DNA from 3 places in the Kineococcus sp. R86509 genome. Region 1 is predicted to be linked to each of the others. Evidence: riboswitches for the same ligand, from Rfam matches in the RefSeq annotation. Region 1 holds a riboswitch; each other region holds the start of a gene.
What was found. A riboswitch is a leader RNA that binds a small molecule or an ion and turns the genes downstream of it on or off. The one in region 1 is predicted to bind S-adenosylmethionine.
Positions count from the first base shown of each region.

Region 2: another riboswitch for S-adenosylmethionine. It lies ahead of SJY07_RS04810 (rhodanese-like domain-containing protein); the one in region 1 lies ahead of SJY07_RS05865 (MetQ/NlpA family ABC transporter substrate-binding protein).
Region 3: another riboswitch for S-adenosylmethionine. It lies ahead of SJY07_RS18605 (aminotransferase class V-fold PLP-dependent enzyme); the one in region 1 lies ahead of SJY07_RS05865 (MetQ/NlpA family ABC transporter substrate-binding protein).

Region 1 is NZ_JAXHCE010000001.1:1,245,757-1,257,001, forward strand. Features, by position in the region: gene SJY07_RS05845 (purine-cytosine permease family protein) at 1-700, shown strand, start outside; gene SJY07_RS05850 (OsmC family protein) at 782-1,285, opposite strand; gene SJY07_RS05855 (hypothetical protein) at 1,342-1,968, shown strand; gene SJY07_RS05860 (DUF1737 domain-containing protein) at 1,965-2,168, shown strand; SAM riboswitch class IV at 2,270-2,380, shown strand; gene SJY07_RS05865 (MetQ/NlpA family ABC transporter substrate-binding protein) at 2,448-3,404, shown strand; gene SJY07_RS05870 (methionine ABC transporter ATP-binding protein) at 3,401-4,423, shown strand; gene SJY07_RS05875 (methionine ABC transporter permease) at 4,423-5,100, shown strand; gene SJY07_RS05880 (diacylglycerol/lipid kinase family protein) at 5,152-6,051, opposite strand; gene SJY07_RS05885 (amidohydrolase) at 6,100-7,344, opposite strand; gene SJY07_RS05890 (acyltransferase family protein) at 7,364-8,542, opposite strand; gene SJY07_RS05895 (acyltransferase family protein) at 8,586-9,731, opposite strand; gene SJY07_RS05900 (glycosyltransferase family 61 protein) at 10,113-11,245, opposite strand, start outside.
Region 2 is NZ_JAXHCE010000001.1:1,012,399-1,023,643, reverse strand. Features, by position in the region: gene SJY07_RS04845 (LLM class flavin-dependent oxidoreductase) at 1-830, shown strand, start outside; gene SJY07_RS04840 (NtaA/DmoA family FMN-dependent monooxygenase) at 827-2,206, shown strand; gene SJY07_RS04835 (DUF1684 domain-containing protein) at 2,217-3,011, shown strand; gene SJY07_RS04830 (SufS family cysteine desulfurase) at 3,008-4,339, shown strand; gene sufU (Fe-S cluster assembly sulfur transfer protein SufU) at 4,344-4,784, shown strand; gene SJY07_RS04820 (GNAT family N-acetyltransferase) at 4,832-5,326, shown strand; gene SJY07_RS04815 (beta-galactosidase family protein) at 5,406-7,232, shown strand; SAM riboswitch class I at 7,298-7,396, shown strand; gene SJY07_RS04810 (rhodanese-like domain-containing protein) at 7,403-7,810, shown strand; gene SJY07_RS04805 (O-succinylhomoserine sulfhydrylase) at 7,774-9,000, shown strand; gene SJY07_RS04800 (cobalamin-independent methionine synthase II family protein) at 9,014-10,234, shown strand; gene SJY07_RS04795 (methyltransferase domain-containing protein) at 10,200-11,054, shown strand; gene SJY07_RS04790 (FAD/NAD(P)-binding protein) at 10,990-11,245, opposite strand, start outside.
Region 3 is NZ_JAXHCE010000001.1:3,802,142-3,810,651, reverse strand. Features, by position in the region: gene metE (5-methyltetrahydropteroyltriglutamate--homocysteine S-methyltransferase) at 1-2,122, opposite strand, end outside; gene SJY07_RS18610 (methylenetetrahydrofolate reductase) at 2,119-3,060, opposite strand; SAM riboswitch class I at 3,122-3,213, opposite strand; SAM riboswitch class IV at 3,374-3,488, shown strand; gene SJY07_RS18605 (aminotransferase class V-fold PLP-dependent enzyme) at 3,545-4,891, shown strand; gene SJY07_RS18600 (rhodanese-like domain-containing protein) at 4,975-5,349, shown strand; gene SJY07_RS18595 (hypothetical protein) at 5,392-5,625, opposite strand; gene SJY07_RS18590 (LLM class flavin-dependent oxidoreductase) at 5,703-6,746, shown strand; gene SJY07_RS18585 (NtaA/DmoA family FMN-dependent monooxygenase) at 6,755-8,074, shown strand; gene SJY07_RS18580 (RimK family alpha-L-glutamate ligase) at 8,058-8,510, opposite strand, start outside.

The DNA.
Region 1 (11,245 bases):
CCTCGTCTTCGGCGCGCTCGTCGCCGGGTCGTCGAAGGACCTCAGCGGCCGGATCGCGGCGGACCCCGTGGGGGCGCTCACGGACATCCTGCCGACGTGGTTCCTCGTCCCGTTCGTCGTCGTCGCCGTCCTCGGCCTCGTCGGCGGAGCGGTCATGGACATCTACTCCTCCGGCCTGGCGCTGCTGAACGTCGGACTCCGGGTCCCCCGGCCCGTGGCGGTCCTGATCGACGCCTGCCTGATGATCGCCGGGGCCGTCTACATCGCGTTCTTCTCGCAGGACTTCCTGACGCCGTTCCAGGGGTTCCTGATCACCCTCGGCGTCCCGATCGCCGCCTGGGCGGGGATCTTCCTCGCCGACCTCTCGCTGCGCCGCGGTGACTACGCGGAGGCAGAACTCCTCGACTCCCGCGGGCGCTACGGCTCGGTGCGCGGCCTGTCGGTGATCACCATGGTCGTCGCGACCCTCGTCGGCTGGGGTCTGGTCTCGAGCTCGGTGTCGTGGCTGTCCTGGCAGGGATACCTCCTCGCCCCCCTCGACCTGGCCCACTGGGTGCCGCCGACCGGTGGCGAGGACGGCTACTGGGACAGCAACTGGGCCTACGCCGGCCTCGGCGTGGTCATCGCCTTCGTCCTCGGCTTCGTCGCCGTCCTCCTCGGCGGGCGCCGCGCCGTCGCCCTCCAGGAGGAACGCGCCTGACGCTCGTCGCCGGGGGGATCGTTGACTCCACGGTCCCGCGGAGTGGGACCGTGGAGTCAACGATCCCCCTCCCGGCGGGGCTCAGCCGCGCTGGACGGAGACCTTGGGCGGGGTCTGCAGGGTCTGGGCGATGACGCAGTAGCGCTCGGCCAGCGAGATCATCTTGGCCTCGGTCGCCTCGTCGGCGTCGGAGGTGAACGTGAAGGTCAGGGTGACGTCGGTGATGCCGACGGGCACCTCGCGCGAGACGCCGAGCGTGCCGCGGGCGTCCCAGTGCGCTTCGGCGGTCACCGACGCGTTGCGCAGCTCCACGCCCATGGCGGTGGCCACGCTGCGCAGGGTCACGCCGGCGCAGGCCGCGACGGCCTCGCAGAGCATGTCGGCGGAGCACGCCTCGGTCCCGTCGCCCCCGGCGGCGGGGTGCAGCCCGGCGCGGGTGGTGCCCGCGAACCCGTCGACCGACACGCCGATGGACTGCCCGTCCAGCACCGCCACGGCCTTCGCGGGGACCAGCGCCTGGGCCGGGTCCTCGCGGTAGGCGTCCTTCAACGGCTTCTGCAGGGCCCTCAGTTCGGTCGAATCCACCGGGCGAGCTTAGGCCCCCGTGGGGCCGGCCCCGCAACACCCGCGAAGATGCTGCCGTGAAGTGGACCACTGCCGTCAGCAAGCTCGCCGACGTCGCCCAGGGGTGCGAGCACGCGAACTCGTTGCCCACCGACCTGAACCTCTTCCGCGCCGAGGAGGCGTGGGTCTTCGGCGCCCTGCTCGGCCCGCAGCAGGACAGCGAGGACCCGACGTTCGTCCGGGTCGCCGTCGTCGTCGACCTCCCCGAGGACGAGTGCGCGCTCTTCAGCCGACCGCAGGCCGGTGAGTTCTGGCTCAACGCGTCCGGACTGGCGAAGAGCCCCGTCCAGGTCCTCTTCCGGTCCGCGCAGGCCCCGGTGTGGAACCACCTGGTCGAACGGCCGGTGCGGTTCTGGGCCCGGGAGGAGGGCCTGGACCACGAGGCGCTCCTGCAGCTGCGCAACGGCGACGGCGAGGCGCTGCGCCCCGAGGCGCCCACGGACGGGGAACTGCGCGAACGCCTCGACCGTGACCTGCGCGCGAGCCTCGAGGCACTGCGCCGCACGGCCACCGACTACGACGGGAAGCGTTGGGCCCGGGCCAACCACAAGAAGCTCGGCGACGCGCTGGCGGACGCCGCCCTGGGCCTGCTGAGCCTGCAGGACGCCCGCGACGCTCTGAGCGCGAACGGTCCGGACGCGTGAGCGACGAGAAGCTGGCGTACCGGCTGCTGACCGGCCCCGACGACCGCTCCTTCTGCGAGAAGGTCACGGCGGCCCTGGCCGAGGGCTACGTCCTGTACGGCAGCCCGTCGGTGACGACGACGGACGGGCGCACCGTCGCCGCGCAGGCCGTCGTCCTCCCCCACGTCCTGGCCCGACCCGGTGACGGCGGTGCGGCGTGACCGAACGCCTGCGCTGAGACGCGGGCAGTCCTACGGTCGGCTGAACACCGGCGCGGGGGCGATTTGACGGGTTCGACGACGGGAACCTACGGTTCCCCCACGGTCATGAGTGACAGCGACAAGCCCTGGCTCGCTGTCCGGCAACCCTCCCCCGCGGCGGGGTGCCCCAGGTGAAGACCAGGCCGGACGACCCCGTCCGGCAAGCGCGGAACAACGGACGCCGTCGATCACGGCGTGCTGCGAGCCGCGCGCCCGCCGTTCGACCACCGGAGTGCCACCGTGTCCAGCCCCGCCCCCGCCCTGCCCGACAAGCCGAAGCGCCGCGGCCTCCTCATCGGGATCGTCGCCGCCGTCGTCGTCGTGGTCGTGGTGATCGTCGCCGTCGTCCTCGGGACCCGCAAGGACGACACCGCGACGACCACCGCCGCCGGTTCCGCCCCGGCCCAGACCGTGAAGATCGGCGTGGCCGACAAGTCGCTGGACTACTGGACGACGTACGTGGACCTGGCGAAGTCGAAGCTGAACGTGACCGTCGACCTGGTCAACTTCTCCGACTACAGCCTGCCGAACCCGGCGCTGTCGCAGGGCGAGATCGACCTGAACCAGTTCCAGCACATCCAGTACCTGGCGAACTACGACGTCACGGCCGACGACGACATCCAGCCCATCGGTGGCACCGCCATCTACCCGCTGCCGCTGTACTCGACCACGGCGAAGAGCCCGTCGGAGCTCCCCGAGGGCGCGAAGGTCGCCATCCCGAACGACGACATCAACCAGGCCCGCGGTCTGCTGGTGCTGCAGTCGGCGGGTCTGCTGACCCTCAAGGACGGGGGCAACGCCTTCTCCTCGATCGAGGACATCGAGACCAAGAAGGTCGACGTGACCGCCATCGACGCCTCACAGACCGCGAACGCGCTGCAGAGCGGTTCCGTCGCCGCCGCGATCGTCAACGTGAACTACGCGACCAGCGCCAAGCTGCCGGAGACCGACGTCATCGCCAAGGACGACCCGTCCGACCCCTCGGCCGCGCCCTACGTGAACATCTTCGCCGCGCGGGCGAAGGACAAGGACAACGAGACCTACCTGAAGCTGGCGGCCCTCTTCCAGGACCCGGCCGTGCAGACGGTGTTCTCCAAGGACTACCCGAACGCGGTCGTCTCCGACCGCAGCGCCGCGGACCTGCAGGCCGACCTCGCCACCGTCGAGGCCGACGCGAAGGCCGCGAAGGGCAAGTGAGCGCCCTCGTCACGCTGGAGAACGTCTCCAAGCGCTTCGACCGCCGCGACGGCCAGTCCGTCGCGGCGGTCGACGACGTCTCCCTCGACGTCGAGGAGGGAGAGGTCCTCGCCGTCATCGGCTACTCCGGCGCAGGCAAGTCCACGCTCGTCCGCCTCGTCAACGCCCTCGAGCTGCCGACCTCCGGCAGCGTCAGGGTCGGGGGGCAGGACCTGACGAAGCTGTCGGAGGGCGAGCTGCGCAAGGCCCGGTCGAAGATCGGGATGATCTTCCAGCAGTTCAACCTGTTCCGCTCGCGGACGGTCGCCGGGAACGTCGCCTACCCGCTGCGGGTCGCGAAGGTCCCCGCGAAGCAGCGCGACGCCCGCACCGCGGAACTCCTGGACTTCGTCGGTCTCCTCGACCGGGCGCACGCCTACCCGGAACAACTCTCGGGTGGGCAGAAGCAACGCGTCGGCATCGCCCGCGCGCTGGCCACGAACCCCCCGCTGCTGCTGGCCGACGAGGCCACCAGCGCGCTGGACCCCGAGACCACGACCGAGGTCCTGTCGCTGCTGCGGCGGGTGAACACCGAACTCGGGGTGACGATCATCGTCATCACCCACGAGATGGACGCCGTGCGCCAGATCGCCGACCGCGTCGCGGTCATGGAAGAGGGGCGGATCGTCGAGGTCGGCGAGGTCTACGACGTGTTCTCGAACCCGCAGACCGCCGCGGCCCAGCGCTTCGTGCGCAGCGCCACCCACGACCGGCCCCCGGCCGAAACCCTGGCCCGGCTGCGCACCCACCACCCCGGCCGGCTCGTGAGCGTCCGCATCACCGACGAACCCGGTCTGCAGCAGCGCATCGACTCGGTGTTCCGGAGCACCGGCGCGACCGCGGAACTGGTCTTCGGCGGTGTCTCGGAGATCCGCGAACGCCGGACCGGCTCACTGACCTACGAACTCAGCGGCCCCGACGTGGACGGCACGCTCCGTGCGCTCGCCGCCGACGGCGTGCACGCCGAAGAGGAGGTCTGATGGCCGGGGAGGGCTTCTTCGACGGTTTCCTCGACAGCGTCGACGTCTTCCGCGAGTCGATCTGGCAGACGTTGTTCATGACCGGCATCTCGCTGGTCGTCGCCGGCGTCCTCGGGCTCGCGTTGGGCATCGCTCTCTACGCGACCAGGCCGGGCAACCTGTTCGGCAGCCGGTGGGTGTTCGGGATCATCGGGTTCGTCGTGAACCTGGTGCGCCCGATCCCGTTCGTCATCTTCCTGGCCGCCATCAGTCCGCTGCAGCGGGTCGTGGTCGGGACGACGATCGGGACCACGGCGGTCACGTTCGCGATCTCCCTCGCGGCCGCCTTCGCCGTGGCACGCATCGTGGAGCAGAGCCTCGTCAACGTCGACCCGGGGGTCGTCGAGGCGGCACGCGCCGTCGGGGCGGGACGGGTCTCGATCCTGCTGAAGGTCGTCGTCCCGGAGGGCCTCGGGCCGTTGGTGCTCGGGTACACGTTCATCTTCATCGGCATCGTCGACATGTCCGCACAGGCCAGCCTCGTCGGCGGCGGCGGTCTCGGTGAGTACGCCATCACCTACGGCTCGCAGCGCTACGACAACGGCATCATCGTGGTCAGCGTCGTCGCGATCGTGGTCATCGTCCAGGTTGGTCAGCTCATCGGGAACCGAATCGCCCGCGGCGTCATGCGCCGCTAGTCCAGAACTTCCCCGGAACCCCCGTCGTGATCGCGACGGGGGTTCCGCCGTTCAGGGGCAGACCACCTCGTAGACGTCGGTGTGCATCTCGAACCGTTCGTAGCTCTGGTGGTCGGTGACCTCGCCGTCGGAGTTCAACCGGAACGTCCCGGACCCGGCGTCGATCTCGACGACCTTCCCGGTCGCGGTGACGACGTCCTGCCGCTCGACGTGGACCCCGCTGCGCAGTCCGGCGGCGAAGCCCAGGCGGGCGAGGGGGCCGGTGGACTCGGAGACGACGACGTCGGCCAGCCCGTCGTGCGGGTCGGCGCCGGGAACCAGGGGGGCGCCGCCGCCGATGGTGCCGCCGATGCCGATGCCGACCATCAGGACGGGACGCTCCCCCGGCGACACGGTGGTGCCGTCGACGTCAACGCGCAGCCGGAACCCCTTGCCCGCGCTGACCCCCGCCCAGGCCGCACCGACCGGGTAGGCGCCGGCCCGGAGGAAGCGCTTGAGCCGCTGCGCCTTGGCCGTCGCCGACGCCCCGATGCCCGCGTGGACGGTGTTGACGGTGATCCGGTCGTGGGAGTCGACGAGGAGCTCCAGCCCCTTCGGGCTCCCCTGGGCGACGACGCGGGCCGCGGCGACCGGGTCCAGCGGCAACCGCAGCGAGCGGGCCAGGTCGTTGCCGGTGCCGAGCGGGACGATGCCCAGCGGCCCCACCGAGCGGGTCGCTCCCGCGTTCCAGAGCAGTTGCAGCGCAGCGTGCAGGGAGCCGTCCCCGCCCAGCAGCACGACCCGGCGGCCGCCCGCCCCGAGCAGGGCGGCGCGCAGGTCGTCCAGGGAGCTCGTGCGGCGCAGCTCCACGTCACCGTGGCGGCGCAGCTCCTGCACGGCGGCGTCGACCGCGCCGGTCCGCGCCGATCCCGCCCCCGCGTTGACGACGGCCAGGTACTGGTTCCCACTCACGCCTGCCCAACGCACCAGGACGCCGACTCGTGCCGGACGCCCCGGACCTCACAGCGGACGCCAGGTCCCGTCCGCCTCGAGCACCTCGCCGACCCCGTCCCACCGGTAGACGGGGCGACCGCCGCTGACCACGTGCACGGCGCGCGACATCACGTCGAGCGGGTCCCCGGACCAGACGGCGACGTCGCCGTCGAGACCGGGAGCCAGCGACCCGACGCGGTCGTCGATCCCCAGGATCACGGCCGGGTTGAGGGTCAGGGCTCGCAGCGCCTCGCCGGGGTCGAGGCCCTCCTTGACGGCCAGGGTCGCGGAGAGGGCGAGGAACTGGATGGGGACGACGGGGTGGTCGGTGGTCAGCGCGATCCGCAGCCCCGCGCCGGCGAGGATCCCCGGCACGCTCAGCGAGCGGTGGCGCAGTTCGGGCTTCGAGCGCGAGGTGAGCAGCGGACCGACGACGGCCGGCAGCCCCCTCTCGACGAGCAGGTCGAGGACGCGGTGGCCTTCGGTGACGTGGTTCAGGACGAGCCGGTAGCCGAACTCCTCGGCGAGGCGGACCGCGGTCGCGATGTCGTCGGCGCGGTGGGCGTGCTGCTGCCAGACGAGTTCGCCGGCCAGGACCCGAGCGAGGACCTCGGCGTCGCGGTCCCGGTCGGTGGGCGGGTCGAGGGGTTCACCCTTCTCGGCAGCGCGCGTCCGCTGAGCGCTGAACCGTTGCGCCGCAGCGAAGGCGTCGCGCAGGGCGGCCGCGATCCCCATGCGGGTCGAGGGGCCTCCGGAGTTCTTCCGGGGGTTCTCGCCGAGCGCGCTCTTCACCCCGATCGGCGCGCGCAGCAGCATCTGCTCGACCGTGGCCCCCCAGGTCTTCAGGGCTCCGGTCTGTCCCCCGATCACGTTGGCGGAACCCGGCAGGACGGCCACGGTGGTGACCCCTGCGCTCAGGGCGTCGGCGAAACCCTGGTCACGGGGGTCGACCCCGTCCCAGGACCGCAGCCGGGCGCCGCGGGGTTCACCCTTCTCGTTGACGTCGGCCCCGTGCCAGCCCTCCCCCTCGGCGTGGACGCCGAGGTGGGTGTGCGGGTCGACGAAGCCGGGCAGGACGAACCGGCCGGTCGCGTCGAGCACGGGAACGTCCGCGGGGACGGGCACGTGGGCGCCGACGGCGACGATCCGGCCGTCGCGGACGAGCACCGTGCCGGGTTCGCGCTCGCCGTGCCAGTCCGGGGTCAGCCGCAGCAGCGTCCCTCCCACGACGGCGACGTCTCGGGAGACCTGTTCACGGTGCGGTGCGGGCATCCGGCCACTCTCGCAGCCGTCAGGACGGGAGGGAACTCCTGGTCTCCGAGACGTCCACCGCGGCCGCCGGGGCGCCCTGACGGAGGCGGGCCTGGTGAGCGGTCGTGAAGCGACGTTCCACGAGGCGGTGGAACCCGTAGCTGACGGCCAGGGCGAGCGGCAGGACGACCAGCAGCATCACGGCGAACCGGGTGCCCACCCCCCAGGGGCGGTCGAGGGTCAGCAGGTTCCCGAGGCCGAGCAGCGGACTGTGCAGGAGGTAGAGGCTGTAGGACCAGAAGCCGATCCAGACCAGCGGGCGCCACTGCAGGACGGCGTGCACGGGGGTCCGGGTCCCGGCCACGGACTGCTGCGCCAGGGCCAGCAGGACCAGGGCCACCGCCGCACCGACGACGACCTCGGTGAACCACAGGTCGCGCAGACCGTGACCGGGGACGAGCAGGAAGAGGACCGCGACCACGACGACCGCCACCACCGCGAGCAGCCCTGCGCGGGGAACCGCACGGGCCCGGGCGACGTGGCGGGCGGCGACGAGGCCGAAGGCGAAGTCCGCGACGAACCAGAAGTGCGCGCCGTCGAAGCGCGGGAACAGGACGTGGATCCCCCAGCCCGCCGCGACCGCCAGCAGGACCATCGCGACCGCCCCGAACCTGCGCCACACGGGCAGGAGCACGAGGGGCATCACCAGGTACAGCTGCCACTCGGTCGCGACCGACCACATCGGGCCGTCGATCTGCCACTTCCAGTCGCCGCCGAGGTTGTGCAGCATGAGCAGGTGCGAGACGACACCCGTCTCGGTCACGGGAACCTTGCTGTCCCAGGCGGTTCCGGAGACCTGGCGCAGTTGCGGGACGAGGGCGATCAGCAGCAGGAAGAACGCGAGGGCCGCGTAGTAGGGCGGCAGGATCCGCCGCGCGCGGCGCTTCAGGAACGTCGCCCACCCCCGGGTCAACGCGGGGCGGTCCGGGGCGAGCGGGAGTCCGAGGACGAAACCCGACAGGACGATGAACACGGTCACGGCGTACTGGCCGTAGCGCAGGGGCTCGAAGACCGCGGGCAACGCCTCGTGGTCCTGCGTCGTCCCGGTGAAGAGGTAGGTGTGGTGGACGGCGACGAACAACGCCGCGAGGCCGCGCAACCCGTCGAGGAAGGCGAACTCCAGCCGGGGACGTCGGGACGGGACGTGCGTTCCGGTCATGACGACCTTCCCTGGTCGGGGTGTGGAGCGGGGCCGGGAGGCGTCAGGGTCGTGGTGCCGCGCTGGGAGCTCCGGAGGTAGAGCGCGACAGGTCGAGGGCGCGGGCGCTCGAGCGGGCGTGGTGACGTCGGCGCGCCCGGACGACGGGCCGCTCGACCAGGAACCAGCTGGCGGTCGCGACGCCGAGGCTCACCGCGGTGGCGCCTACCGTCACGAGGAGCGTGGGGCGGTCCGCGAACACCGCCTCGGCCCAGACGACGATCGCGTAGTTCCAGAGGTAGACCGCGTAGGAGATCGTGCCGAGGCCGAGGAGCAGTCGTCCGGGGACGCCGCGGACGGTGTCGACGCGGACGGTGTCGACGCGGAGTGCCGCGAGGACGAGGACGACGGCGGCCACGGCGATGACCGGGCCACCGAGGAGGTAGGTCAGGGGGTTCCCCTTGAGTTCGGGCCCGACGCAGAGCAGGGCGAGCACGACGACGGCGATCGCGAGCGCGAGGCGGCCTCCGAGCGGTGCGGTCAGCCGGTCCCGGCCGAGCGCGCGGGCGAGGCCACCGATCGCGAGCGCGACGAACCAGGAGGTGGGCAGCGAGTAGGCGGCGACGGTGCCCCGGCCGTCCCCGCCGACGACGACGACGGTGAGCACCGCGGCGAGCCAGCACAGGAGGACCGCGATCCCCAGGGTGCGGCGGAGGTGACGACCCCGGGAGGCCAGCACGATCAGGAGGGGCCAAACCAGGTAGAACTGCTCCTCCACCGAGAGCGTCCAGAGGTGGGTGGAGGCACTGCCCACCCACACCCCCAGGGGGAGGTCCGCGACGTAGGTCAGCGCCACCGGGACCGCGTAGCGCCAGGTCGGCCCCTGGCCGAGCGGGTTCGCGAGGACGCCGACCAGCGCGAGCACCACCACGAAGGCGATGAGGGCGGGGTAGAGGCGGAACACGCGGTTGAGGTAGAAGCGGCGGAAGTCGACGCGCCCGGTGCGTTCCACCTCACCCAGCAGGATCCCGGAGATCAGCCAGCCGGAGAGGGCGAAGAAGATCGTCACGCCGACGATGCCGGCGCCGCCGAAGACGTCCGGGGCGGCGTGGCGGAGGACGACGAGGCCGATGGCCACACCGCGCAGCACCGTCAGTCCGTCGATGCGGGCCGGGTGGGCGGTCGGGGAAGGCGGTCGGGCATCGCTCAAGGGTCGACCTCCGGCGGTGGTGGCCACGAACCGGCGCACGACGGGGTTCCCGCGGCGCATCCGGACGGGTCGTGGCGGAGAAGAGCGTGGGCATCCGCGTCCGCCTCGGGGACGCGCACGGGCATCCTTCTAGGATTCACTCTGCGCAGTCAAGGGTTACCCCACGTCGTCATCAGGGGAGGACTGCGGGCGGCGGGGAGGAGGCAGTGACGCGGAGTGCACGAGGGCCGGCAGCACGGCTGCACCCCGCAGCAGGTCCGTCCAGGCCGGCCGCGACGGGCCCGGGGCGGGCACCACCACAGGCGGAGACCGCTCGTCACCGGCAGACCGGGTACAGGCGCTCCTGCGTCGGAGGGGGACCGCCGAACGCCGCCCCGCGGGTCAGGGGCTGGAGATCCCGTGCGTGGACCCGCGCAGGACGCGGTCGACCACCGCCGACAGTTCGGGAACGTCCACGACGAGGTCGGCATCGACGTCCGGGAAGCGCAACGGCCACGGCAGGCGAGGTTCGGTGCCGACCACCATGTGGTGGCCCACCTCCGCTGCCGCCGCGAGTTTGACGAACGTCGGGTAGAGAAGACCGCGCGGGGTCAACTCCACGACCGTCGCCCCGGGACGGCAGAACACCAGGTTCGTCAGCCCGGCGCCGTGAACGCCGACCACGAGGTCCGCCCCCGAGAACAGCGAAGCCTCCTCGGCCACGGTCATCCCCCCGGGGTCGACGACCTCGAAGCCCCGCCGGGTGAGCGCGTCCACGACCTCGGGTGCGTTGAGCAGGACCCGGCGGCGTTCTCCCTCCCGTTGGAGCAGCAGCCGCCGACCGCCGGCGCCGGGGGGGACGTGGGCGACGGCGGCACGGACCTGCTCGACCGTCGAGGGCGGGACCCACCGGTTGCGTCCGGGCACGCTCGCCACGAGGAGACGCTCGACGTCGAAGACCTGCCCGCGGGTCTCGACGCCCAGCCGGCGTTCCTCCGGGATGCCGAGGAGGTCGAGCCACTGCCTGATGTACCCCGGAGCGCCACTGGGGATCAGCCACCGGTCGGCCTCCTCCCCCCGCTCGGCGAGGAGGTCGAGGATGCGCACGATCCGGGGGACGACCTGCACCGTCCAGTGGTAGTAGTTCGGCAACCACGGCTGCAGGAGGGAGACGGTGGTTCCCGGCAGCCGAACGGTGGACTCCTGGCGCCACAGCGGCCTCAGGGAACGGGCGGAGAAACCCTCTTCCTGCCAGATGTCCTCGACCAGGTGCCCACGGTGGAAGACCCAACCCTCACGTCCCTGAAGAGTTGCCTGAGGCAATTCCAGCGTGAACTGTTCGGGAACGGAGGAGACGTCGCGCTGGCGGAGGGCCGAGCGGTCCTGGGGGTCCAGGTGGCCCGGCACCGACAACCTCACGTGACGGGAGGTTTCCGTGACGCGGTAGCGGGCTCCGAACGTCGTCAGGGCGGAGGCCGGGACGGTCCGGGCGGTCATCCCGCGGACCTCGCGCGCGAACTGCTCCACGGTCCAGA
Region 2 (11,245 bases), 230 kb from region 1:
TCGTCACGACGACCCATACCGAGCCGTTCCACACGAACAAGGCCGTCGCGACCCTCGACTTCACCAGCCTCGGCCGCGCCGGCTGGCAGGTCGAGGTCTCCACCACCGCCGAGGAGGCGGACACCTTCGGGCGGACGGGGACCGCCCCGCCGGCGGAGCTGTGGCGCGAGGCCGCGGACACCGTCGAGGTCGTCCGTCGGCTCTGGGACAGCTGGGAGGACGACGCGGTGGTCCGCGACGTCGCCAGCGGCCGGTTCGTGGACCGCGACAAGCTGCACTACGTCGACTTCGAGGGGGAGCGGTTCTCCGTCCGCGGCCCGTCGATCACCCCGCGCTCCCCGCAGGGCCAGCCGCTCGTCGTGGTGCCCGTCCGGGACGAGCACTCCCTCGCGGTGGCCGCCGCGCACGCCGACGTCGCCCGGATCGAGGCCGGCGACGAACGCACCGCGGCGCAGACCGCGGACCGGTTGCGGACCCTGGCCGGTCGCGAGCTGACCGTCCTGCTCGACGTGGAGGTCCTGCTCCGGCAGACCGCCACGGAGGCCCTCGACGTCGCCGGCCGGCTCGACGAGCTGAGCCCCGGCGCCGCGCCGCGCTCGGTGCGCCACCTCGGCACTCCCGCCACCCTCGCCGCGGCCCTGGCCGAGCTGCCCGACGGCCTCGACGGCGCCGTCCTCGCGCCGGTGGACCTGCCCGCGACGCTCGAACTCGTCGTCAGCGGGGTCGTCCCCGCGCTGACCCGGCCGCCGGTCGCGGGCAGCACGCTGCGCGAACGCTTCGGCCTGCCCCGCCCCACCAGCCGCTACGCCAGGATCGGAGGCGTCCGATGACCCGCCGTGAGACCTCCCGTGAGACCCCTCGCCAGATTCACCTCGGGGCGCACTTCCCGGGCGTCAACAACACCACGGTGTGGCGCGACCCGCGCTCCGGCAGCCAGGTGGACTTCTCCTCCTTCGAACACCTCGCCCGGACCGCGGAACGGGGGTTGATGGACTTCTTCTTCCTCGCCGAGGGGCTGCGGCTGCGCGAACAGCGCGGGAAGATCCACGACCTCGACGTCGTCGGCCGTCCCGACACCCTCACCGTCCTGAACTCGATCGCGTCGGTCACGACCCACCTCGGGCTGGCCGGGACGATCAACGCCACCTTCAACGAGGCCGCGGAACTCGCCAAGCAGTTCGCCTCCCTCGACCACCTCTCCGGTGGGCGCGCGGCCTGGAACGTCGTCACCAGTTCCGACGCGTTCACCGGGGAGAACTTCCGCCGCGGCGGGTACCTCGCGCACGCCGACCGCTACGTCCGGGCCCGTGAGGTCCTCGACGTCGCGCGGGAGTTCTGGGACTCCTGGGCCGAGGACTCCCTGGTCGCCGACCCCGAGACGGGGGTCTTCGCCCGGGGGATCTCCGAGGTCGACCACCGCGGCCCGCAGTTCCAGGTCCGGGGGACCGGTTCGCTGCCGCGCAGCCCGCAGGGTCACCCGGTGCTGCTGCAGGCCGGCGACTCCGACGACGGCCGCGAGTTCGGCGCCACGTACGCCGACGCCATCTTCACCATGCACGGCTCGCTGGAGGCGGGGCAGCGGTTCACCGCCGACATGCGCTCCCGCGCCGTCCGCAACGGCCGCTCCGGAGACGACCTGAAGATCCTCCCCGGGGTCACGTTCGTCCTCGGCGACACCCCCGGGCAGGCCCGCGAGCACGCCCGGGAGATCCGGTTCCAGCAGGTCGGGCCGGCGCAGGCGATCGCGTTCCTCGAACAGGTCTGGGGCCGCGACCTGAGCGACCACGACCCCGAGGGACCGTTGCCGGCGCAGGACCCGGAGACGACCTCGACCATCGCCCAGGGCCGGACCCGGATGACGAAGGACCCGGTGGAGACCGCGCGCACGTGGCGCGACCTCGCCGCGGCCCACGGGTGGAGCAGCCGGGAACTCGTCGTCGAGGTCACCGGCCGCCAGCAGTTCGTCGGCACCCCCGCGCAGGTCGCGGAGGAGATGGACACCTACGTCCAGGCCGACGCCTGCGACGGGTTCATCCTCGTGCCCAGCCTCACCCCGGCCGGTCTCGACGAGTTCGTCGAGAAGGTCGTCCCGCTGCTGCAGGAACGCGGCAGCTACCGCACCGGCTACACCGGTTCGACCCTGCGCGAGCACCTCGGTGTGCCGCACCCGCACCGTCTCGCCCCCGCCGTCCGCGCCACCGCCTGAGGAGTCCGCCATGACCACGACGACCAGCACCCTCGACACCGCCCGCCGGACCTGGGAGGAGTGGCGTGCCACCCGGACGGCCGACCTCAGTGCGCCGCACGGCTGGCTGAGCCTGACCGGACTGCACTGGCTCGTCGGCGAGGCCGCCCCCGTCGCGGACCTGCCCGGCACCTGGGAGTCGGTCGAGGGTGGCGTCCGACTCACAGCGACCGCGGCCGACGGGGTCGTCGTGAACGGCGCCCCGGTCGAGGGGACCGTGCGGATCGACACCGTCGAGGGGACTCCGGGGACCCTCGTCGAGATCGGGGACCGCCGGGTGGAGGTCATGCAGCGCACCGGGATGCATGCCCTGCGCGTCCGCGACCCGAAGTCCCCGACGCTCGCGGCGTTCACCGGGGTCCCCGTGTTCGGGTTCGAGGACCGCTACGTGCTCGACGCGCGGTTCGTGCCCTACGAGGAGTCCCGGGCCGTCGTCGTCGGCGCGGTCGTCGAAGGGCTGCAGCACCACCACGAGGCCGTCGGAACCGTGCGGTTCGAGCTCGACGGCCCCCAGGAACTCACGGTCTTCCGCAGTGCGAAGGGTTCGACCATCCTGTTCACCGATGCGACCAGCGGTGTGAGCACGACGGGGACGACCCGCTCGATCTCCGTCCCCGAACCCGACGCCGACGGTCACGTCGTGCTGGACTTCAACCGGGCGACGAACCTGCCGTGCGCGTTCACCGACCACGCCACCTGCCCGCTGCCGCCCGCCGAGAACCGCCTCACCGTGCCCGTCGCGGCGGGGGAGAAGGATCCCCGGTGACCACCACCGAACTGCTCGCCGCTCCGTTCGGCGACGCCGAACTGGCCGCGCTGCGGACGGACTTCCCGATCCTGGGCCGCTCGACCCGGTCGGGGAACCCGCTGGTGTACCTGGACTCCGGCGCCACGTCGCAGAAACCGCGGGCCGTCCTGGACGCCGAACGCCGGTTCTACGAGACCCACAACGCGGCCGTCCACCGCGGGGCGCACCAGCTGGCCGAGGAGGCCACCGACGACTTCGAGGCCGCCCGGACCGCCATCGCGGGTTTCGTCGGCGCCCCCGCCCACGAGGTCGTGTTCACCAAGAACGCCACCGAGTCGCTCAACCTCATCGCGCACGCGTTCAGCACCACCACGGCCTACGCCGCCCGCGGCAGCGCCCCCGACGGTCAGGCCGTCGACCCGCGGTTCGTCCTCGCCGAGGGCGACGAGATCCTCGTCACCGAGGCCGAGCACCACGCCAACCTCGTGCCCTGGCAGGAACTCTGCGCCCGGACCGGAGCCGTGCTGCGCTGGGTCCCCGTCACCGACGGGGGGTCCTTCGACCTCGACGCCCTCGACGCGCTGGTCGGGGAACGGACCAAGGTCGTCGCCTTCGCGCACGCCTCCAACGTCCTCGGCGGACTCGCCCCGATCGAGGCGTTCGTCGCCGCGGCGCGCCGGGTGGGGGCGCTCGTCGTCCTCGACGCCTGTCAGTCCGTCCCGCACCTGCCCGTCGACCTGCCGTCGCTCGGGGTCGACCTCGCGGCGTTCTCCGGGCACAAGATGCTCGGGCCGTCGGGGATCGGGGTCCTCTGGGGCCGGGCCGAGGTCCTCGGCGCGATGCCGCCGTTCCTCACCGGCGGGTCGATGATCGAACTGGTCCGGATGGAACGCTCCACCTTCGCCCCCGTCCCGCAGAAGTTCGAGGCGGGTGTCCCGATGACGGCGCAGGCCGTCGGGTTGCACGCCGCCGCCGACTACCTGCGCGGGCTCGGCCCCGACGGGTCGGGGATGGCCCGCCTCGAGGCCCACGAACGCGACCTCACCCGACGTCTGCTCGCCGAACTGGCGGAACTGCCCTGGGTCCGCGTCCTCGGCCCGCTCGACGCCGCCGAGCGGGTCGCCCTGGTCTCCTTCGTGGTGGAGGACGTCCACGCCCACGACGTCGGGCAACTGCTCGACGACGAGGGCGTCGCCGTGCGGGTCGGGCACCACTGCGCCTGGCCGCTGCACCGCCGGTTCGGGGTCGCGGCCACCACCCGGGTCAGCTTCGGGCCCTACAACCAGAGCTCCGACATCGACGCCGTCCTGCGCGGGCTGCACCGCGTCCGGGCGCTCTTCGCGTGAGAGCCTGACCGCCGTGGACCTGTACCAGCAGCTGATCATCGAGCACTCCAAACGTCCGCACGGCGAGGGTCTGCGCGACCCGTTCGCGGCGCAGGCCCACCACGTGAACCCGACGTGCGGCGACGAGATCACCCTGCGGGTGGCGCTCGCCGGCGACACGGTCGAGGACGTCTCCTACGACGCCCTCGGGTGCTCGATCAGCCGTGCCTCGGCCTCGGTGCTGCACGACCTCGTCGTCGGGCGCTCGCTCGAGGAGGTCGTCACGGTGCGGGACGCGGTGCAGCACATGCTGACCAGTCGTGGTGAGGACGAGGGTGACGAGGACGTGCTGGGCGACGCCGTCGCCCTCGCCGGTGTCGCGAAGTACCCCGCGCGGGTGAAGTGCGCCCTCCTCAGCTGGTCCGCGCTCGCCGACGCCCTGCTCCGCGCGCCCGCCACCCCCTGAGCCCCGGGACCCCTCGGCTCCCGGTGGTCGGTGGGTAGCCTGCGGACGTGGAGATCCGCGAGTTCACCGACGCCGACTGGGCGCAGATCTGGCCGTTCTTCGACGAGATCGTCGCCGAGGAGGAGACCTACGCCTACCCGCGCGGGCTGACCTCGGAGCGCGCGCGCGACCTCTGGGTCGAGTCCCCGCCGGGGGTGACGGTGGTGGCGCTGGAGGACGGGCAGGTGCTCGGCACCGCCAAGACGGGGCCGAACCGGCCGGGCCCCGGGGCCCACGTCGCCACCGCGAGCTTCATGGTCTCGCCCGCCGCGCGCGGTCGCGGCGTCGGACGCGCCCTCGGCGAGCACGTCCTCGCCCTCGCTGCGTTCCGCGGGTACCGCGCGATGCAGTTCAACGCCGTCGTCGAGACCAACACCGCGGCGGTCGCGTTGTGGCGCTCGCTGGGGATGAGCATCGTCGGCACCGTTCCCGAGGCCTTCGACCACCCCGAGCACGGTCTCGTCGGCCTGCACGTCATGCACCGCTTCCTCGTCGAGGACTGACCCCGCTCCGGCGCGGATCCCCGGGCGTTACGGTGGCCTCCCGCACCGGCGAGGGCGCCGGCCCAGCACAGGAGTCGACGTGAACCCCACCGCCCGCACCTCCGCTCTGACCCTCGGGCCGGAGGGGTTCCTCGCCGACGGGCGTCCCCACCGGTTGCTGTCCGGTGCGCTGCACTACTTCCGCGTCCACCCCGCCCAGTGGCGCGACCGGTTGCGCTCGGTGCGTCAACTGGGGCTGAACACGGTGGAGACCTACGTGCCGTGGGACCTGCACGCCCCACGGCGCGGAGAGTTCCGCACCGACGGCTCCTGCGACCTCGCGGGGTTCCTCGACGCGGCGGCCGCGGAGGACCTCGACGTGGTCGTCCGGCCGGGCCCCTACATCTGCGCCGAGTGGTCCAACGGCGGGTTGCCGGTCTGGCTCACCCGTTCCGGGGTCCGGCTGCGCATCGACGACCCGGACTACCTCGAAGCCGTCGACGAGTTCCTGACCCGGGTCTACGAGGTCGTCGCTCCCCGGCAGGCCGACCGGGGCGGACGCGTCGTCCTGGTGCAGGTCGAGAACGAGTACGGCGCCTACGAGACCGGTTCCGGCGCAGCAGACAGCGCCGCGACGGACACCGCCGCCCGGACCGCCTACCTGGAACACCTGGTGGCCACCACGCGCCGCTGCGGGATCACCGTGCCGCTGACGACCGTCGACCAGCCCACCGACGAGATGCTGGCCGCGGGGACCCTGCCCGAACTGCTGACGACCGGGTCCTTCGGCGGCCGGGCGGCCGAGCGGCTGGACACCCTGCGCCGCCACCAGCCCGAGGGACCGCTCGTCTGCTCGGAGTTCTGGGTCGGCTGGTTCGACCACTGGGGTTCCCACCACCGGACGACGCCCCCGGAGGCGGCCGTCGCCGAACTGACGACGATGCTAGAACGCGGCGCGGGAGTGAACGTCTACGTCGTGCACGGGGGCACGAACTTCGGGTTCACCAGCGGCGCCAACGACAAGGGTACTTACCAGGCGACCACGACGTCCTACGACTACGACGCGCTGCTCGACGAGGCCGGCCGGCCCACGCCGAAGTACTGGGCCTTCCGCGAGGTCCTCGGCGGGTACGCCGAACTCGGTGCCGACGTCCCGCCGCCGGCGCGGCCGGCGCCGGTCCTGCGGGCTCCGCTCGTCGGTGCGCTCCCGCTGATCGAGGCCGTGGACGGTCTCGAGCCGGTGGCGGGGGAGGAGGTCCCGTTCCTCGACGACCTGGCGACGGAGAGCGGGGTACCCGCCCCCTTCGCGTGGGTCAGCGCCACCTCGCCCGGGTCCCCGGGTCCGACCGTCCTGCACGTGGCCGAGGTGCGCGACCGCCTCACCGTGCTGCTCGACGGAGTGCGGCTGGGCACCCTGTTCCGGGAAGACCACGACACCACGCTCGCCCTCCCGCCGCACCCCGCCGGCACCCGGCTCGACCTGCTCCTCGAGGACGCGGGCCGGGTGAACTACGGTCCGCGCCTCGGCGAGCCCAAGGGCGTCGTCGGTCCCGTCCGCGTCGGGGACGCGGCGGTGCGCGACCTCCGGGTGCAGGCGCTGGACCCGGACCGGCTGGCGACCGCCCCGGCGGGACGCTCGGGTGCGGTGACGTTCCTCGCCGGCCCGGTCCTGGCCCGCGCGGAGCTCGAGGTGGCGGAGCCCGTCGACCTCTTCCTGGACACGGCCGGCTGGGGGCGCGGGGTCGTCTGGGTCAACGGGTTCTGCCTGGGGCGCTACTGGCGGCGCGGACCGCAGCGGACGCTCTACGTCCCGGGGCCGGTCCTGCGGGCGGGGACCAACGACGTGACGGTCCTGGAACTCGACGCCGCCGCGGACCCGTGGGTCCGCACGCTGCCCGACCTGGACCTCGGCCACACCGACGAGTGACCGAGGAGTAGCCACCCACGCTGCTCCACCCGTCCTGCCCCTCGTCGCGATGCCCTACGCTGACGGGACCATCCAGAGCGGCCGAGAGACCTGGCTCGTCGACGCCGCAGCAACCCCCTCGCCCTCACCGGCGGGGAGGGTGCTCATGCCAGGACCGATGGGAGGAAAGAGTGGGTTACGCCGGCGACCTCACACCGCGTGAGGCCTTCGACCTGGTCCGGGACACCCCGGACGCGGTCCTCGTGGACGTCCGCACCGACGCCGAATGGCGTTTCGTCGGGGTCCCCGACACCAGCGGGACCGGCCGGGAGCCGGTCCTCGTGTCCTGGCTCCCGGTCGACCCGCCGCGGTTCCTGGCCGAACTCGCCGCCGCGGGGATCACCCCGGGAGCGGGCGCCCCGGTCGTGTTCCTCTGCCGCTCCGGGCAGCGTTCCGTCGGTGCGGCCGAGGCCGCCACCGCCGCCGGGATCGCCCCCAGCTACAACGTCCTCGAAGGGTTCGAGGGTCCGCTGGACGACGCCGGTCACCGCGGTGCGGTGGGTTGGCGCGCGGCCGGTCTGCCCTGGCGACAGTCGTGAGCGAGGGCTGGCGCCCGGACACCACCGCCGTCCGCGGCGGCCTCGTCCGGTCGCAGTTCGAGGAGACCGCCGAGGCCATGTACCTCACGTCGGGGTACACCTACGCGACCGCGGCGGACGCCGAGGCCGCGTTCGCGGGCGACGTCGACCGCTACGTCTACTCCCGCTACGGGAACCCGACGGTGTCGGTGTTCACGGAACGGTTGCGGCAGCTGGAAGGGGCGCAGGCCTGCTACGGCCTCGCCAGCGGGATGTCCGCGGTGTTCTACGCGCTCGCCGCGCTCCTCGGCGCGGGTGACCGGGTGGTGGCGGCGCGGAGCCTCTTCGGTTCCTGCTTCGTGATCCTCGACGAGATCCTCCCCCGGTGGGGCGTCACGACGGAGTTCGTCGACGGCGAGGACCTGGCGCAGTGGGAACGCGCGCTCTCGACCCCGGCGCAGGCGGTGTTCTTCGAGACCCCGGCGAACCCGATGCAGACCCTCGTCGACATCGCCGCCGTGAGCGAACTCGCGCACGCCGCGGGGGCGACCGTCGTGGTCGACAACGCCTTCGCCAGTCCCGTCGGCCAGCACCCGCTGGAGTTCGGAGCCGACGTCGTCGTGTACTCCGCGACCAAGCACATCGACGGCCAGGGCCGGGTGATGGGCGGCGCGGTCCTCGGGACCTCGGAGTTCATCGACGGCAGGTTCCGCGAACTCACCCGGCACACCGGACCGACGCTCAGCCCGTTCAACGCGTGGACCCTGGCCAAGGGCCTGGAGACCATGAGCCTGCGGGTGCGGCACGCGGCGGCCACCACCCTGCGCCTCGCGGAGCACCTGGAGCAGTCGCCGGGTGTGCGCTGGGTCCGCCACCCCCTGCTGGCCAGCCACCCGCAGTTCGACCTGGCGAAGCGGCAGATGGAACTCGGCGGAACGGTCCTCACGTTCGAGCTCGACGCCCCGCGCGGGCGCGGCAAGGACCGCGCCTTCGAGGTCCTCGACGCCCTGCGGATCGTGGACATCTCCAACAACCTCGGCGACGCCAAGTCGCTCGCCACCCACCCCGCCACGACGACGCACCGTCGTCTGGGCGCCGAAGGCCGTGCCGCCATCGGCCTGACCGACGGGGTGCTGCGGTTGTCGGTGGGCCTGGAGGACCCCGACGACCTGCTGGAAGACCTCGACCGCGCGTTGCGCGCGAAACCCTGATCGGAGAACCCCTGTGACCGAGCACCAGATCCCCGTCTCCCACGCCGGGAGCCTGCCCCGCACCCCGGAACTCATCGCCGCGAACGAGGCCCGCCGCATCGGCGACGACGGTTTCACCCTCGAACGCACCCCCGAGTTCGACGCCCTGCTGACCGACGCGGTCGTGGACCTGGTGAAGCGCCAGGAGGCCCTCGGCGTCACCATCGTCGGTGACGGCGAGTACGGCAAGGCCATGTCCAGCGCCGTCGACTACGGCGCCTGGTGGTCCTACTCCTTCCAGCGGGTGTCGGGGCTCGAGGTCACCGGCGAGGACCTGTTCACCCAGCCCGTCGTGCGCTCCGAACCCGGCCACGTGCGGTTGACCAGCTTCCCCGACCGACGCGACTGGGTGACGTTCCGCGAGGCCTACCAGGACCCGGCGTCGGGGATCTCGACGGGCAAGAACGCCACCGCGTTCCCCGCGACGGTCGGGCCGTTGGCCTACACCGGTCAGGCGGCCATCGCCTCCGACATCGCCAACCTCAAGGCCGGCCTCGCCGCGGCCGGGGTCACCGAGGGGTTCATCACCTCGCTCTCCCCGGGCAGCGGGGCGCGCATCGCGAACCGCCACTACGCGACCGAGGAGGAACACATCTGGGCGTGGGCGGACGTGCTGCGCGAGGAGTACCGGGCGGTCGTCGAGGCCGGGCTCACCCTGCAGATCGACGACCCCTCCATCGCGGAGAACTTCGACCAGATCAACCCCGAACCCTCCATCGAGGACTACCGCGCGTTCACCCGCATCCGGGTCGAGGCGCTGAACCACGCCCTGCGCGGTCTGCCGACCGAGCAGATCCGCTTCCACCTCTGCTGGGGTTCCTGGCACGGCCCGCACACCACCGACGTCGAGTTCAAGCACATCGTCGACCTCATGCTCGAGATCGACGCGGGGTCCTACTCCTTCGAGGCCGCCAACGTGCGCCACGAGCACGAGTGGAAGGTCTGGAAGGACGTGGCGCTGCCCGCGGGCAAGAAGATCGTCCCCGGCATCGTGAGCCACGCGACGAACGTCGTGGAGCACCCGGAACTCGTGGCCGACCGCATCGAGCGGTTCGCCTCGGTCGTCGGCCCCGAGAACGTCGTGGCCTCCACCGACTGCGGTCTCGGTGGGCGCATCCACCCGCAGATCGCGGTCGCCAAGCTCGCGACCCTCGGCGAGGGTGCGCGACTCGCAGGCGAACGACTCTTCGGGTGAGTCCCCGGTGACCCGGGACCGGGCCTCGGGGGAGGCCGCAGCGTGGGCGTTGTGGCAGGACTCCCCGTGGGGCCGGCTGCGCTACCGCGTCGTCGCCCGGGTCCTGCAGGAGTGGTGCGCGGACCTCGGTGAGGGACCGCTGCGGGTGCTCGACGCGGGCGGGGGCGACGGTCGCGACGCCGTCCAGTTCGCCCTCGCCGGGCACTCCGTCACGGTGCTCGACCGTTCCCCGGAGATGCTCGCGCTGGCCCGCGCGGCGGCCGCCGCCGCCGGCGTGGGGGACCGCCTGCACACCGTCGCGGCCGACCTGGAGGACCTCACGGCCCTGGCCGCGCTGACCCGCCACCGCGAGGGGGGTTCGGGGTCCTTCGACGTCGTCCTCTGCCACGACGTGCTGCAGCACCGGGAGTCCCCGGGGCAGGTGCGGGCCGACGTCGCGACGCTGGTCTCCTCGGCGCGCCCCGGCGGTCTGGTGTCGTTGCTGGCCCCGAACCCCGCCGCCGACGTCGTCGCGAGCGTCCTGCGCGAGGGGCCCGCCGCGGCCTGGGTCGCGCTCGACGGGGAACGCGCCCTGGACCCGGGCACGGGTCACACCGCGCTGCGGCTGTCCCCGGAGTTCGTCGAGGACGCGCTGGCGGCGGTCGGCTGCGACGTGACGCGCCGGGCCGGGATCCTGGCGGTGACGACGTTGCTCGAGGAGTCCGACCGGGTCGACGACCGGGTGGCCGCCGACCTGGAGGAACTCGAGGTCGAACTCAGTCGACGCGAACAGTTCCGCGGTGCGGCGCGCTACTGGCTGCTCGGGGGCCGACGACGCTGACCGGTGCGTGCGGCCGGGTCGCGGTCAGCAGGGACGCCGCGATCCGGTCGTTGAGCCGGAAGAACCCGGCGTCCACGCCGGGACGGGCGAACGCCGCCGCCCAGCCACCACCCGCGACCCAGGGGCCGACGGCGTAGCGGTGCGGGTGCACGGAACCGTCCGTGGCGACCAGGCGCTGGTCCGGGTCGACG
Region 3 (8,510 bases), 2.6 Mb from region 1:
AGACCCCCGGCCCGATGCCCCGCGCGAAACCGGCCCGCGCGATGTCGCCGAGGACCTCCATGCGCGAGCGTGCCGCCTCGATGCTCGTGACGTCCGCGTCGAGGCCGTCGATCGCGTCGATGACCTCACCGAACTCCGAGTAGCAGAGGTGGGTGTGGATCTGCGTCGCGTCGGCGGCACCGGCCGTCGCCAGGTGGAACGAGTTCACCGACCAGTCCAGGTAGGCGGGCTGGTCCTGGGTGCGCAGGGGCAGCAGCTCCCGCAGCGCGGGTTCGTCGACCTGGACGATCCCGATGCCGGCGGCCTCGAGGTCGCTGACCTCGTCGCGCAGCGCCAGGGCGACCTGGCGGGCGGTGTCGCCCAGCGGCTGGTCGTCGCGGACGAAGGACCAGGCGAGGATCGTCACCGGGCCGGTCAGCATGCCCTTGACGGGCTTCGTCGTGCGCGTCTTCGTGTACCGGCTCCAGGGCACGGTGATCGGCGCCGGACGGACGACGTCACCCCAGAGGATGGGCGGGCGCACGCAGCGCGACCCGTAGGACTGGACCCAGCCGTGGGCGGTGACGGCGAACCCGTCGAGCTGCTCGGCGAAGTACTGGACCATGTCGTTGCGCTCGGGTTCCCCGTGCACGACGACGTCGAGCCCGAGTTCCTCCTGCAGGTCCACGACGCGGTCGATCTCGGCCCGCAGGAACTCCTCGTAGGCGGCCTCCGTGAGCTCCCCCCGCGTCCACGCGGCCCGCGCCCTGCGGATCTCGCTCGTCTGCGGGAACGAGCCGATCGTCGTCGTCGGCAGCGCCGGCAGACCCAGCGCCTGCTCCTGCGCGAGGCGGCGCACGGCGTAGTCGCTGCGGCCGAAGGCCTCCGGGGTGAGCGCTGCGAGCCGGTCGCGCACCTCGGGACGGACCACGCCGGGGGCACCGACGCGGTCGGCCCGGGCCTGCGCCGACGCGGTGAGCTCCGTCTGGACGGACGCCGCGTCCCCCAGCGCCTTGCCCAGGACGACGACCTCGGCGACCTTCTGGTCGGCGAACGCGAGCCAGCCGCGCAGGCGCTCGTCGAGGGTGGTCTCGCGGGTCACGTCGTGGGGGACGTGCAGCAGGGAGGTCGACGTCCCGGCGACGACGTGGGCGGCGGAACCCTCGAGGGTCCGCAGCCGGGCCAGCGCCTCGACGAGGTCGGCGCGCCAGACGTTGTGCCCGTCCACGACCCCGCCGACGACCGTCTTGCCGTGCAGCAGTTCCGGACGCGCCGGCGTCGCGCCGCGGACGAGGTCGAGGGCGAGACCCTCGACCGCCGTGGCGGCCAGGGGTTCCAGGAGGTCACCCGGGTCGCCGTAGGGCGTCGCGGCCAGCAGACGCGGACGGCCCTCGAGCGCCGCGAGGCGGTCGTAGGCGCGGCGGACGAGGTCGGCGAGACCTTCGACGCCGTTCGTCGCGGAGTCGCTGACGAGCGCCGGTTCGTCCAGCTGCACCCACTCCGCCCCCGCGGCCGCGTAGGCGGTCAGCAGTTCCTCGTAGGCGGCCAGCAGATCGTCGAGCCGGGAGATCGGGGCGAAACCCGCCGGGGAGTCGTCGGCCGCCTTGGCCAGCAGCAGGAACGTCACGGGCCCGACCACGACGGGACGGGTCAGGAACCCGTCGGAGAGCGCCTCGGCGAACTCCCGCACCCCACGGTCGTCGGCGAACCGGAAGGTCGTCGACGGGGAGATCTCGGGGACGAGGTAGTGGTAGTTGGTGTCGAACCACTTCGTCATCTCCAGCGGGGCGTCCGCACCGCGACCGCGGGCGATCGTGGAGTACCCGACGAGGTCGACGCGGCCGTCCTCGCCCACGACGTCGGCGAAGCGCGGCGGGACGGCGCCGACGGCGACGGCGGCGTCGAGCACCTGGTCGTAGGCCGAGAACGCCGACGGGATCGACGCGTCGTGCGCCGGCAGGCCCAGGGCGTTCAGGCGGCGGACCGTGGCGGCACGGACCCCGGCCAGGGCGGCCTCGGTGGTGTCGAGGTCGGCGCGACCGGCCCACAGGGCCTCGAGCGCCTTCTTGGTCTCGCGGTCGGCGCCGATGCGCGGGTAGCCGAGGACGGTGGCGGTCCAGGTGGGGAAGTTCTCGGTGCTCACGGGGTGGGACCTCCTACCGCAGCGATGCGGCTCTGGGTGGATCGGGGCAGGTTCAGGTGGTCGAGCAGGTCGAGCGCGGGTTCCGCCGCGTTGAACGTGTAGAGGTGCAGTCCGGGGGCGCCGGCGTCGAGCAGTCCCGCCGCGAGTCCCGACGAGAACGCCGTCGACGCCCGGCGGCGCTGGGCGGTGTCGTCGGTGTCGAGCGCCGCGAGCAGCTGTTCCGGGGCCGGGACACCGGCCAGCTCACCGATGCGCTGCAACCGGCGGGCGTCGTCCGTCACGGCGATGCCCGGCAGCAGCGGGATGCTCACCCCGGCGGCGCGCGCCCGGCGCACGAAGGTGGCGTACTCGTCGGCCGAGAACGTCACCTGGCAGATCGCGAAGTGCGCACCGGCGTCCTGCTTGGCGCGCAGGGCCGCCAGTTCCGCGTCGCGACCGCGGGGGAAGGCCGCCACGGCGAGGGTCAGGGGACCCTCGTCGACGGGGACGCGACCGCCCCGCAGCGCGGAGCGCCGCCGTTCGGCGACCTGGAGGAGTTCCACCAGGTCCCGCGCGGTCGCCAGACCGTCCGGGTGCGGGGTCCAGTCCGCGCTCCCGACCGGCGGGTCGCCCCGCAGCGCGAGGACGTTGCGGACACCGGCGTCGAGGAACTCGCCGGCGAGTTCCACCACCTCACGTCGCGAGGACCCCACGCACGTCAGGTGGGCCATCGCCGGCACGGCCGTCGAACCCAGGACGTGGGCCAGCAGTTCCCGACTCGGTCCCCTCGTCGCGCCGGCCGCCCCGAAGGTGACCGAGACGAAGTCGGGGTGCGTGTCGAGGAGATCGGAGAGCCTGCGCCACAACGACTCCCGCCCGCTCTCGGAACGGGGCGGGAAGAGTTCGAAACTGACGGTGGGCCTCCCGGTCGCGGCGGCGACGAGGGGAGCCAGCGTCATCGCGGCCGGCCCCGGTCCGGAACCGGGTACGCGTCAGGGACATCGGTGGGGCGCATCACGAACTCCATCGGCCTGGCTTTAGCACCCTCGCCCGGGCTCGGGGGGTTGCTGCGGCGTCGTCGAGCCAGGACTCTCGGCCGCTCTGGATGGTGTTCACCGAATGTAGACCGGGGTCGACGCGATCCACAAGTGCTGTTCCGGGGTTCCCCCGAACGGAGGAACTACCCGACACGTGGGGTTCTGGAGGGAGTTCCGACGGGTTCGCGACACGCCGATCTTGCTCAGCGGGGTCCGACGTGACAACCTCACCGCAGGTCATGAGCGCCAGCGACAAGCCCCGGCTCGCTGGCCGGCAACCCTCCCTCCGCGGCGGGGTGCCCCGGGTGACGACCTGGTCGACGCCGCGGTGGCGCCGGCAAGCGCGGACCTCGCCGGGGTGATCCCGGTCCTCCCGGCAGGGTCCAGTTCCTCCAGGAGACTTCTCGTGACGCTCAGCACCCTCTCCCCCCTCCGCTGCCCGGCGCCCGTCGCGCCGCTGCTGCCCGTGGTCGGCCGGGACACCCGCGTCCCGCTCGCCCAGGGCGGGTCGACCACCTACGCGAACCTGGACAACGCCGCGAGCGCGCCCGCCCTCGTCTCCGTCGCCACCCGCGTCGCCCAGGTCCTCCCCCACTACGCCAGCGTCCACCGCGGCGCCGGGTACCTCTCGCGCGTCTCCACCGCCCTGTTCGAGCAGGCCCGGGCCGAGGTCGGGACCTTCCTGGGGGCACGCCCCGACGACGTCGTCGTCTTCACCCGGAGCACGACCGACGCGCTCGACCTGCTCGCCCGGGCCGTCCCGCAGGGCTCCAGGGTCCTGGTGGCCGACGTCGAGCACCACGCGAACCTGTTGTCGTGGCAGCGCTCAGCCCTGACCACGGTCCTGCGCGGCGGGTCGGACGCGGAGGAGACCGCGACGCTGCTGGAGGCCGAGCTCGCCCGCGGCGGGTACGCGCTGCTGGCCGTCGCCGGTGCCTCCAACGTGACCGGTGAGGTGCTGCCGCTGCGCCGGCTGGCCCGGGCCGCGCACGCGGCCGGCGCCCGCATCGCCGTCGACGGGGCGCAGCTGCTCCCCCACCGCCGGGTGGACCTCGGTCGCGACGGGATCGACTGGATCGCGCTGTCCGGGCACAAGCTCTACGCCCCCTACGGAGCGGGCGCGCTCGTCGGTCGTCGCGACTGGCTCGACGCCGCCGATCCCTACCTCGCGGGTGGAGGCGCCACCCTCGACGTGCGCCACGACGCGGTGCGGTGGGCCACCGGGCCCGACCGCCACGAGGCGGGTTCCCCGAACGTGCTCGGCGCCGTCGCCCTCGCCCAGGCCTGCAGCACGCTCGCGACACTGGCCCCCGGAGCGCTCGAGGCGCACGAGGAGGCGTTGCGCGAACGGCTCGTCGGCGGGCTGACGGCACTGGCGGGCGTCGAGGTCGTGCGCCCGCACCCCGACGACGCCGTGGGGGTCGTGACCTTCACCGTCCCCGGTCGCTCGGTCTCCGAGGTCGCGGCCTTCCTCTCGGCCGAGCACGGGATCGGTGTGCGCGACGGACGGTTCTGCGCCCACCGGTTCGCCGACTCCCTCGGTCTGGCCGACGGCGGGCTGAGGGTTTCCACCGGGGTCGGGACGGGATCGGCCGAGGTCGAACGGCTGCTGGCCGCGGTCGAGCAGTTCGTCGGTGCCGGGCCGGAGCTCGAGTACGGGATCGTCGAGGGGCACTGGGGTCCCACGACCGACGCTCGCCCGGAACCCGCGTCCTTCCTGCCCGCGCCCGGTGCGAACGCGGACCTGGGGTGACCTCGTCCCCGACGCCTCAGCCCGCAGGGACGACGGCCTCGCGCGATCGCCGGGGCCGACCGCACGAACCGAGGAGACACGACGTGAGCGACACCACCGCAGCACCCCAGGCACCGCTCGTCGACGCCGAGACCGCCGGACGCGCCGTCGCCGCCGGTGCGCTGTTCGTCGACGTCCGCAGCGACGCCGGGCGGGCCGCCGCCGGCGACCTGCCGCAGGCCGTCGTCGTGGCCAAGACCGAGGTGGCGGCGAAGTTCGCCCTCGGTTCCGACACCGCGCTGGCGGAACTCACCGGGAAGGACCAGCAGATCGTCGTGATCTGCGGTTCTCCCGCGGGCTCCGGCCCCGTCACCGCCGAACTGCTGGCGTCCGGCTTCACCGACGTCGTGCAGGTCGACGGCGGGTTCCCGGCCTGGAAGGCCTCGGGGCTGACCGTGGGCGAACCCGCTCAGACCTGATCCACCCCGGTCGACATCCACCCCTGTCGACGGGGCAGGACGTCAGGGCATCGGCTCGCTGCTGGGCCGGGACCCGTCGCCGATCCCGCCACGTTCGGCCTCGGCGAAGAGCGCGCGCAGCTCCCCCTCGAACTGCGGCCAGCTCAGCTCGCCGGGGGCCGGCTCGTCGTCGAGCGGCGACCAGGCGTACCCCCACTGCCCCTGCCCCGCGATGGCCAGTCCGGCCACGATCGACGACACCCAGTGCGCCAACAGTTCTCGTACCCGGTCACGCATGGTCGCCTCCTCGTCGATCGGTGGAGAGCACTGTGACACAGACGACGGCTGCCGTACCCACCACTCAGGAGATTTCCATGCCGACCCCCTTCCACGTGTTCCTCGACGTCGACGGCGGCGGGTGGCACCCCGCGGCCTGGCGCCGCTCCCGGGTCTCCCCCGACGCCGTGTTCTCCCCCGCGCGGTTGAAGGAGTTCGCCGTCACCGCGCAGGCCCAGGGCCTCACGGGACTCACCTTCGAGGACTCCACGCTGCCGGACCCCCGCAACCCCCGCGGGCACCTGGACGCGGTGCAGCGGGCGGCCTTCCTCGCCGGGACCACCGACACGATCGGTCTGCTGCCGGTCGCCGCGACCACCTACTCCGAACCGTTCCACGTGGCGGCGCAGATCGCGTCGCTGGACCACTCCAGCGCCGGCCGCGCCGGCTGGATCGCGACGACGTCCACCCCCGCCGTGGCCCGGACGGTGAACCTCCCCGTGCTCGACGACCCGCAGGCGGAACTCACCGACGTGGTCGGGGCCGTGCGGAGGTTGTGGGACTCCTGGGAGGACGACGCGGTGGTCCGCGACGTCGCCACGGGACGCTACGTCGACCGCGACCGGTTGCACCACGTCGACGTCGTCGCCACCAACTTCTCGGTCAAGGGCCCGCTCACCGTGCCCCGTCCCCCGCAGGGGCAGCCGGTCGTGGCCGCCCACGAACGCGACCTCCTCGACCCGGGCGTGGTCGACGTCGTCCTCACGGGCAGCGAGCGGACCCGGCGCAGCGCCGGTGGTCCGCTGGTCGTGCTCGAGGTCGAGTTCGCCCTCGACACCGCGGCCGCCTCGGGTGCGCAGCGGGTCGAGGCGCTAGACGCCGACGCCCCGGCTCCCGCACGGGGCCGGCTGCGCTGGACGGGGTCCGGTGAGGGCTTCGCGCGGTACCTCTCCGGTCTCGCGGGTTCCGTCGACGGTGTCCGGCTGCACGCCGCCGTCCTCGACGAGGACCTCCGCACGCTGCTGCGCACCACCTTCCCCGCCCTGCGCGTCGCCCGGCTGCTGCAACCACCCGCCGCCGGTGCGACGTTGCGCACCACCCTCGGCCGTCCCCGGCCGGTCAACCACTTCGCGACGGCCTGAGGAGTCCCGTGACCGACCTGCGCTACCCGAACGCCGTCGTCCACTTCGGCGTCTTCTTCCAGGGCGTCAACCACAGCACCATCTGGTCGGACCCCCGCAGCGGATCCCAGATGCACCACTCGACCTTCACGCAGCTGATCCGGACCGCCGAACGCGGACTGTTCGACGCGTTCTTCCTCGGCGAGGGTCTCCGCCTGCGCGAACAGCGGGGCAGGATCCACGACCTCGACGTCGTCGGACGACCCGACGCGCTGACCGAACTCGCCACGCTGGCGGGTCTGACCGACCGCATCGGTCTGGTCGCCACCCAGAACACCACCTACAACGACCCCGCCGACCTGGCCCGCCGCCTCGCGTCCCTGGACGTCCTCTCCGGTGGTCGCGCCGCGTGGAACGTCGTCACGACGGACAACGCCTGGACCGGGGCGAACTTCCGCCGGGGCGGCTACCTCGACCACGCCGACCGCTACGAGCGGGCCGAACGCTTCGTGAACCTGGCCCGACGGGTCTGGGACAGCTGGGACGGGTCGGAGTTCGCCCCCGTGGACTCCGACGACCGCTTCTTCGACGTCGAGATCGCCCCCACCGTCCCCCGCAGCCCGCAGGGTCATCCCGTGATCTTCCAGGCGGGCGACTCACCCGCCGGCCGCGACTTCGCCGCCCGCTCGGCCGACGTGATCTTCTCCGCGCACGGGAGCGACCGCCACGACGCGCTGGCCTTCGCCGACGACGTCCGCCGCCGCGTCGTGGCGGCGGGTCGCCCCGAGGACGACGTCCTCACCTTCCCGGGGACCCAGATCGTCGTCGCCGACACCGAGGGCGAGGTGGAGGAGAAGGCCCGTTGGGTCCTGGAGCAGCAGGTGACCCCCGCGACCGCGCTCTCGCTGGTGGGTCAGGTGTGGGGCGAGGACCTGTCGGGCCACGACCCCGACGGCCCGTTGCCCGCGCACGACCCCGTCATCGCGGACATCGACGGGACCCGGGGCGCCGCGCGACAGGGTCACGACCCCCGGGCGATCGCCCGGGAGTGGCGCCGGGTGGCGGAGGAGAACGAGTTCTCGCTGCGCGAACTCGTGCTGCACACCTCGGCCCGGCGCGGTTTCGCCGGTACGGCCTCGCAGTTGGCCGACGAGCTGACCCTCTGGGTGCGCAGCGGCGCCAGCAGCGGGTTCAACGTCACGCCGTTCCTCGTCCCCAGCGGCCTGGACGACATCGTGGACCAGCTCGTCCCGGCCCTGCAGGAACGGGGCGCCTACCCGACCGCGTACGTCGGGACCACGCTGCGCGAGCACCTGGGTCTGCGACCTCCGCTCACGCGTTGCCGCTGAGGAGCCCGCCGAGGTAGCGGGCGATGGCGCCGGGACCCGACACGGGGGCGACGGCCTCGACCGCGGGGTTGTAGTTCGTGTTGGTGTTGATGTCGTAGGTGACCGTCCGCCCGTCCGCCGTCTCGAGGAACTCGATGCCGGCGATCTCGATGCCGGCCGTCCGCAGCAGTTCCTCGTAGCGGCGGACGAGCGGGTGGTCTCCGGTGATCTCCGTCCGCAGCGCGAACGGGACCACGCCCGGCACCTCGCACGCGTCGGCGGGGCACAGTTCGAAGCTGCCCGCGGAGGTGTCCACGCGCACCGCGTAGACGAAGCGCCCGCCCACGAACTCGGCCCGGGTGACGAACGGTTCGGCCGAGCGGAGGAACTCCTGGAGCAGGGTGATCCCGTCGACCGGTTCCTCGAACTCCGGCGAGGCGACGTGGGCGTCGAAGTC